Regions from separate parts of the Spirillospora sp. CA-128828 genome, predicted to be linked through region 1. Evidence: riboswitches for the same ligand, from Rfam matches in the RefSeq annotation. Region 1 holds a riboswitch; the other holds the start of a gene.
What was found. A riboswitch is a leader RNA that binds a small molecule or an ion and turns the genes downstream of it on or off. The one in region 1 is predicted to bind glycine.

Region 1 (4,315 bases):
ACCTTCGCGTACCCGGTGATCTCGGCGAGGTACTCCTCCAGCTCACCGATCAGCTCGACGTAGCCGGCGGCCTGGTCGAGCGGCGCGAACGGGTGGACGTCCGCGAACTCGGGCCAGGTGACCGGCTCCATCTCGGCGGTGGCGTTCAGCTTCATCGTGCAGGAGCCGAGCGGGATCATCGAGCGGTCGAGCGCGATGTCCTTGTCCTGGAGCCTGCGCAGGTAGCGCAGCATCGCGGTCTCGGAGCGGTGCGCGTGGAAGACCGGGTGGGTCAGGTAGGGGCTCTCGCGGCGCAGGGCGTCCGGGAACGCCTCGGCCACCTCGCCTGCGGCCTCGCCGGACGCCGTGACGCCGAACGCCTCCAGCACGGCCGTCACGTGCGCGGGCAGCGTCGTCTCGTCGCAGGCGATCCCGACGTGGTCGGCATCGGCGGGGCGCAGGTTGATCCCGCGGTCGCGGGCCGCCGCGACGACCTCGGCGGCGCGGCCGGGCACGCGGGCGAGGACGGTGTCGAAGAACGCCTCGTGGACGACCTCCACGCCCCCGGCGCGCAGCCCGGCCGCGATCTCGGCGGCGCGGCGGTGCGCCCGCTGCGCGATCGCGGCCAGCCCTTCGGGGCCGTGGTAGACGGCGTACATGCTCGCCATCACGGCGAGGAGGACCTGCGCGGTGCAGATGTTGCTGGTGGCCTTCTCCCGGCGGATGTGCTGCTCGCGGGTCTGCAGCGCGAGCCGGTAGGCGGCGGCGCCGTCCGCGTCGACGGACACGCCGACGAGCCGGCCGGGAAGCTGCCGCTGGATGCCCTCGCCGACCGCCATGTAGCCGGCGTGCGGGCCCCCGAACCCGTAGGGGACGCCGAACCGCTGCGCGGAGCCCACCGCGATGTCGGCGCCGGACTCGCCGGGCGGCCGCAGCAGCGTCAGCGCGAGCAGGTCGGCGGCGACGACCGCCCTGGCGCCGCGCTCGTGCGCCTGCGCGATGACCGGCTCCAGGTCGCGGACGGCGCCGGACGTGCCCGGGTACTGCAGCAGCACGCCGAAGAAGTCGCCGTCCGGCAGCCCGGCGGACAGGTCGGCGGTGACCACCTCGATGCCGAGCGGGATCGCGCGCGTCCGGACGACCTCGATCGTCTGCGGGAGCGTGTCGCCGTCGACGAGGAACGTCCCCGGCTCCTTGCGCTTGGAGACGCGGTGCGCGAGGGCCATCGCCTCGGCGGCGGCGGTGCCCTCGTCCAGCATGGAGGCGTTGGCGACGGGCAGCCCGGTCAGGTCGGCGACGACCGTCTGGAAGTTCAGCAGGGCCTCGAGCCGGCCCTGGGAGATCTCCGGCTGGTAGGGCGTGTAGGCGGTGTACCAGCCGGGGTTCTCCAGCACGTTCCGCATGATCACACCGGGGGTGGTCGTCCCGTGGTAGCCCAGACCGATCATGGAGGTGAGCACGGTGTTGCGGGACGCCAGTTCGCGGAGCCGGTCCAGCGCGGCGGTCTCGCTCAGCGCGGGCGGCAGGTCCAGCGGGCGGGAGGTGCGGATCGCGGCGGGGACCGCGTCGTCGATCAGCGCCTCGATGCCGGAGTAGCCGATGGCGGCGAGCATCCTGGCCTGGTCGGCGGCCGAGGGGCCGACGTGCCGGTCGGCGAAGGCGGAACGGGGGTGCTGCGGCGAGGCCACGGGGGCGAAGAACTGGCCGGTCATGGAGAGCCTCCTGGCTGCTGCGGTCGCTCAGGGCCACCGCCGGCGCGGGCCGGCGGCCGGTCTCCCCCTCTGTCATCGGCACCTGAGAGCTTCACCCGCGCGGCGGGGTTTCCCCTTCGGTGAGCCGCCCTTCCCCGCGTGCGGGGATCGACGCCTGCTTTCCAGAGGTGCCTCGCCCGAGCGGTCCTTTTGCCTGAGAGGTTCCGGGGAGGTTGCCCCTTCGGCGCCCCACGCTGGCGGCGTGGGATCTCTCCCGCACAGGGTCGACGGCATGTCCTGGGACGAACCCTACCCAAAGACGCGTCCGCCGCTCCGTCCCGCCCCCGCTGAGGGGTGGGCCCGCGGCCGCGACGCCGTACCGGCGAGTACGATGTGCTCACTCACCTGGGACGGGACGGCCCCGGGCCACGGGGGCGCAACCGGGGGGCCGCCGGGGTGGACACACGTCCGGCCGGGCGGCGGCCCGCTCGACGGCGCGCCGCCCGGTCTGGGACGCTGATCACGATGACGGACGGTCGGGGCGGCGGTACGGCGTGACACAGACCCACGACGGCGCGGTGCGCCGGAGGCAGGGTGCGACCGCCGGGGTGCCCGTGGACGAGCCCGCGCAGCCGGACCGGATCCGCCGTCCGTCCGACGCGATCAGGTTCGCGGCCTCGGTGGTGGGGCTGGCGGCGGTGATGCTGCTGGTGTCGATCGCGCAGCAGACCACGCACGGCCTGCAGACCGACATCGCCGAGGGCACCGCGCACGCGCCGCGGCTGCTGCTGACGCTGGCGACGCTGGTGTCCAGCTTCGGGGTGCTGGCCGTGCCGGTCGCGTTCGGGATCGAGCGGCTCTTCAACAAGGACGGCACGCGCGTCGCGATCGCGCTGCTGGCCGCCGTGATCGCTTTCGGGATCACGGTGGGCCTGGACGACCTGGTGGTGCGGGCGGCCCCCGGCGGCGTGCTGGACTCGCTCATCTGGGGCGGCACGGAGACGGCGCCGGTGCACACCGACATCGCCCCGGTGATCGCGTTCGTCAGCGCGGTCGGGATGGCGGGCCGCGCCCGCTGGCAGGCCGCGACATGGACCATGATCGGGCTGGCGGCGCTGACCGGGCTCACCGCGTCCTACGCCTCCGTCGCCGCACTCGCGGCCACCTACCTGCTGGGACGCGCCATCGGCCACGGCACCCTCTACGCGGTCGGGACGCCGAACCCCCGTCCGTCCGGCATGACCGTGGTGGCGTCGCTGGAACGGCTCGGGCTGCGCCCGAAACGAGGGGCGCGACTCGACGACCCGGCGGACGACACCGGGGAGGCCCGCCGCTACGGCGTCGTCCTCGCCTCTTGCCCTGCGGACGGGTACGGCGCGCGGCTCCCGGCGGGGCGCGGCCCGCACGGCGACTGGGACCTGGAGGTCCGCGTCCTCGACCGCGACCAGCAGACCGCGGGCCTGCTCTACCGCGTGTGGCGGCTGCTGCGGCTGCGGGCCGCGACGACCGGGCGGACGCTGCGGTCGCTGCGCCGGTCCCTGGAGCTCGAGTCGCTGATGGCGTACGCCGTGGACGCGGCGGGCGTCCGGACCCCGCGGCTGGTCGGGACGTGCGAGGTCGGCACGGAGGCGGCGCTGCTGGCCTACGAGCACGTGCCGGGGCGGCGGCTCGGGGACGTCTCCGACGACGAGATCACCGACGCACTGCTGACGGACGTGTGGCGGCAGCTCCGGTCCCTGCAGGCGGGGCGGCTCGCGCATCGCCGGCTGGAGGGCGACGCGGTCCTCGTCGGCGAGGACGGGCGCGCCTACGTCACCGATCTGCGGTCCGGGGAGACGGCGGCGGGCGACCTGGCGCTGCGTCTGGACCTCGCCCAGCTGCTCACCACGCTGGCTCTGCGGGCCGGGCCCGAGCGGGCCGTCCGCACGGCCGCGCCGGTGCTGGGCGAGGAGGCGCTGGGCGGGGCGGTGCCGCTGCTGCAGCGGGTGGCGCTGTCCCGGGCGACGCGCACCCGGCTGCGGCACCACCGGGACCTGCTCACCCGGATCCGGGAGCAGATCGTCCGGCTCAAGCCGGAGACGGAGGCGGCACCGGCCCGGCTGGAGCGGTTCCGGCCACGGACCATCTTCAGCATCGTGGCGCTGTCCGTCGCGGCGTACATCGTCATCCCGCAGGTGACGAGCCTGGACATCGGCCATCTGGCGGCCACGGCCAGCTGGCACTGGGTGGTCGCCGCGCTGGCCGCGGCGTCCCTCACCTATGTCGCGGCGGCGCTGATGCTCATCGGGTTCGTCCCGGAGAGGCTGCCGTTCTGGCGGACGGTGCTGGCGCAGGTCGCGGCGTCGTTCGTGAAGCTGGTGGCGCCCGCGGCGGTCGGCGGCGTCGCGGTCAACACCCGGTACCTGCAGCGCTCGGGCGTCCGGCCGGCCCTCGCGGTCGCGAGCGTGGGCGCGTCGCAGCTGGTCGGGCTGGTCACGCACGTCCTGCTGCTGGTGCTGTTCGGGTTCCTGACGGGGTCGACGGCGAAGGCGACGCAGGATCTGGCGCCGTCCCGGACGATCGTGATCGCGGTGCTGGCGCTGGGGCTGCTCGCCGGTCTCGCGCTGACGGTCCCGCGGGTCCGGCGCGTCGTCACCTCACGGCTG
Region 2 (4,315 bases), 3.1 Mb from region 1:
CACTGCTGCGCCGGATCCGCAACGGCATGACCGGCGCGGGGATGTACGTGGAGTCGGCCAAGGGGGAATGCAACCTCGGCCAGCATGAGATCGCGTTCCGCTTCGACGAGGCCCTGCGCACGTGCGACAACCACGTCCTCTACAAGACCGGCGCCAAGGAGATCGCCGCCCAGGAGGGCATGTCGATCACCTTCATGGCCAAGCCGAACGAGCGGGAGGGCAACTCCTGCCATGTCCACCTCTCGCTGCGGTCCTCGGACGGGTCGCCGGTGCTGGCCGGGGACGGCCCGCACGGGCTGTCCCGGCTCGGCGAGCACTTCATCGCGGGCCAGCAGGCGTGCCTGCGCGACTTCACGCTGCTGTACGCGCCGAACATCAACTCCTACAAGCGCTACCAGCCCGGCTCGTTCGCGCCGACCGCGATCAAGTGGGGCGTCGACAACCGGACGTGCGCGCTGCGGCTCGTCGGCCACGGGCCGTCCCTGCGCATCGAGAACCGGGTGCCCGGCGGCGATGTCAACCCGTACCTCGCGGTCGCCGCGATGATCGCGTCCGGGCTGCACGGCATCGAGAACGAGCTTCCGCTGGAAGAGCCGTTCGTGGGCAACGCCTACGCGACCGACGCCGACACCGTCGTCGGGACGCTCCGCGACGCCGCCGCCGACTGGGGCCGCAGTTCCCTGGCCCTGGACGCCTTCGGGAAGGAGGTCGTCGAGCACTACGCCAACTACGCCCGCGTCGAACTCGACGCCTACGACCGAGCGGTCACCGACTGGGAGATGTTCCGCGGCTTCGAGCGGTTGTGAGGCTCTTGTTGACGGGTGACGAGTTCGACGTCGTGAATCCGGCCACCGAGGAGGTCATCGAGCGCGTTCCGCTGGCGTCGGCCGAGGACGTGGACGCGGCCGTGGCGCGAGCCCGGCGGGCGTTTCCTCCCTGGCGGGACGTGGCGCCTGGAGATCGGGCCCGGTTGTTGCGGGCGTTCGCCGATCTCGTGGACGCGCATGCGGACGAGCTGGCCGCCCTGGAAGTGCGCAACGCCGGGCATCCGATCGGGCAGGCGCGCTGGGAGGCCGGGAACCTGCGGGACGTCCTGCACTACTACGCGGCGGCGCCGGAACGGCTCGCCGGACGGCAGATCCCGGTGCCGGGCGGTCTGAACGTGACGTTCGCGGAGCCGCTCGGTGTCGTGGGCGTGATCGTCCCGTGGAACTTCCCGATGCCGATCATGGGCTGGGGGCTGGCGCCGGCGCTGGCGGCGGGCAACGCCGTCATCGTCAAACCGGCCGAGCTGACACCGCTGACCGCGCGGCGGGTCGGCGAGCTGGCGCTGGAGGCCGGGCTGCCCGAAGGCGTGGTGCAGGTGCTGCCGGGCGCGGGCCCGGTGGCGGGACGGCGGCTGGTGGAGCACCCGGACGTCCGGAAGATCGTGTTCACCGGGTCGACGCGGGTCGGCACGGAGATCATGGCGGCGTGCGCGCCGGGTGTGAAGCGGCTGACGCTGGAGCTCGGCGGCAAGAACGCCAACATCGTGTTCGCCGACGCCGACCTGGAGAAGGCCGCCGCGACCGCGCCCTCCGCGGTGTTCGACAACGCCGGGCAGGACTGCTGCTCGCGCTCCCGGATCCTCGTGGAGCGGCCGGTGTACGACCGGTTCCTCGAACTCCTGGAGCCCGCCGTCCAGGGGGTCGTGGTCGGTGACCCCCGGGATGAGAAGACCGAGGTGGGGCCGCTGATCAGCGCGGCGCACCGGGAGAAGGTCGCCTCGTACGTCCCGGACGACGCGCCTGTGCTGATCCGGGGGTCGGCGCCGGAGGGACCGGGGTTCTGGTTCCCGCCGACCGTACTGGCCGGGCCGTCCTGCACGGCGCTTCCGTCCTGGCAGGACGAGGTCTTCGGGCCGGTCGTCACCGTCGTCCCGTTCGAGGACGAGGCGGACGCGATCCGGCTCGCCAACGACACGCCCTACGGCCTGTCCGGCTCGATCTGGACTCGCGACGTCGGGCGCGCCCTGCGCGCGTCCCGGGCCGTCGAGGCCGGGAACCTGTCGGTGAACTCGCACTCGGCCGTCCGCTACTGGACGCCGTTCGGCGGGTTCAAGCGGTCGGGCCTCGGCCGCGAGCTCGGCCCGGACGCCCTCGACGCGTTCACCGAGACCAAGAACGTCTTCATCTCCACCGAGCAATGACAGGAGTGACATCCATGCAGCGTCTGGAGGGCCGGGTGGCCGTCGTGACCGGCGGCGCGGGCGGCATCGGCCTCGCCACCGTGCGCCGCTTCGCACAGGAGGGCGCCCGGGTCGTCGTCGCCGACGTGGACGAGACCGCCGGCAAGACCGCGGCGGACGAGCTGGACGGCCTTTTCGTCAAGGTGGACGTCACCGTGGAGGACGAGGTCGCGGCGCTCTTCCGGACCGTCCACGACGCCTACGGGCGCATCGACGTGGCGTTCAACAACGCCGGCATCTCCCCACCGGACGACGACTCGATCCTGGAGACGGGCCTGGACGCGTGGAAACGCGTCCAGGAGGTCAACCTCACGAGCGTGTACCTGTGCTGCAAGCACGTCATCCCCTACATGCTCGACCAGGGCAAGGGCTCGATCATCAACACGGCGTCGTTCGTGGCCAAGATGGGCGCGGCGACGTCGCAGATCTCCTACACCGCGTCCAAGGGCGGCGTGCTGGCGATGTCGCGGGAGCTGGGCGTGCAGTTCGCGCGGCAGGGCGTCCGGGTCAACGCGCTGTGCCCCGGCCCGGTCAACACTCCCCTCCTGCGGGAACTGTTCGCCAAGGATCCGGAGCGGGCGGCGCGGCGGCTCGTCCACGTCCCGGTGGGACGGTTCGCCGAGGCGTCCGAGATCGCCGCGGCCGTCGCGTTCCTGGCGTCGGACGACGCGTCCTTCATCACGGCCTCGGAGTTCCTCGTGGACGGCGGCATCTCCGGCGCCTACGTCACCCCGCTGTGAGGTGAGCTGCCACAACCCCGCGGCAACCTGCCATGAGCACAGCAGGGGCCCTTGGGTCTGCGGGGAGAGAAATGCAATAATCGACACCGCCGATGATCCCGTGCGGGAGAGTCCCTGGCAGCCGGCCGGGGACGCCGAAGGAGCAAATCCTCCCCGGAACCTCTCAGGCCCACGGACCGCACGGGCCAGGCGACCTCTGGAAAGCGGGGACCGCGGTCCCCCGCCGAAGGTGAAAGCCCGCCGGGCAGGCGGGTGAAGCTCTCAGGCGCCGATGACAGAGGGGGAGGCACCGAGACGCCCGGTGCGCGAGTGGGACGATGGACCACGCGCGCCCGTGACGAAGGAGCCGAACCCATGTCCGCCGATCCGATCCCCAAGAAGACGCCGCTGCACGACGTCCACCAGGACCTCGGCGCGAATCTCGTCGACTTCGCCGGCTATCTGATGCCGCTGCGCTACGCGAGCGAGACCGCCGAGCACCAGGCCGTCCGCACCGGGGCGGGGCTGTTCGACCTGTCGCACATGGGGGAGATCTTCCTCTCCGGTCCGGGCGCGGGCGCCGCGCTCGACTTCGCGCTGGTCGGGAACCTGTCGCCGATGCCGGTCGGCAAGGCCCGCTACACGATGATCTGCGGGCCGGACGGCGGCGTCCTGGACGACCTGATCGTCTACCGGCTGGCCGACGACACCTGGATGGTCGTCGCGAACGCCGCGAACGCCGCCGTCGTCCGGGAGGCGCTGACCGAGCGGGCCGCGGGCTTCGAGGCCGCCGTGGAGGACCGTTCCGCGTCGTACGCGCTGATCGCCCTGCAGGGCCCGCGTTCGCAGACGATTCTCGAAGGCTTCACCGAGGCGCCGCTCGCCGGCCTCAAGTACTACGCGATCCTCGCCGGGCGGGTCGCGGGCGTCGACGCGCTCGTCGCCCGCACCGGCTACACCGGCGAGGACGGTTTCGAGCTGTTCGTGGACGCGTCCGACGCCGTCGCGCTGTGGAGGGCGCTCGCCGCGGTGGACGGGGTCGTCCCGGCCGGGCTGTCCGCCCGCGACACGCTGCGCCTGGAGGCGGGCATGCCGCTGTACGGGAACGAGCTGACCGCGGAGACCACCCCGTTCGAGGCCGGCCTCGGCCGGGTCGTGAAGCTGGACAAGCCGGGCGACTTCGTCGGAAAGACCGCCCTGGCGGCGCAGGCGCAGACCCCGCCGGGCCGTAGGCTCGTGGGGCTGGTCGCGCGGGGGCGTCGCGCGCCTCGCAAGGGGTACCAGGTCGTCACGTCCGGCGGCACGCCGTGCGGGGTCGTGACGAGCGGCGCCCCGTCGCCCACACTGGGCACGCCGATCGCCATGGCCT

Region 2: another riboswitch for glycine. It lies ahead of gcvT (glycine cleavage system aminomethyltransferase GcvT); the one in region 1 lies ahead of gcvP (aminomethyl-transferring glycine dehydrogenase).

Annotation. Positions count from the first base shown of each region.
Region 1 is NZ_CP191986.1:4,614,608-4,618,922, reverse strand. Features, by position in the region: gene gcvP (aminomethyl-transferring glycine dehydrogenase) at 1-1,691, opposite strand, end outside; glycine riboswitch at 1,751-1,862, opposite strand; glycine riboswitch at 1,863-1,957, opposite strand; gene ACQPXG_RS22625 (lysylphosphatidylglycerol synthase transmembrane domain-containing protein) at 2,225-4,315, shown strand, end outside.
Region 2 is NZ_CP191986.1:7,690,388-7,694,702, forward strand. Features, by position in the region: gene ACQPXG_RS36930 (glutamine synthetase family protein) at 1-806, shown strand, start outside; gene ACQPXG_RS36935 (aldehyde dehydrogenase family protein) at 815-2,188, shown strand; gene ACQPXG_RS36940 (3-oxoacyl-ACP reductase) at 2,203-2,967, shown strand; glycine riboswitch at 3,061-3,156, shown strand; glycine riboswitch at 3,161-3,248, shown strand; gene gcvT (glycine cleavage system aminomethyltransferase GcvT) at 3,322-4,315, shown strand, end outside.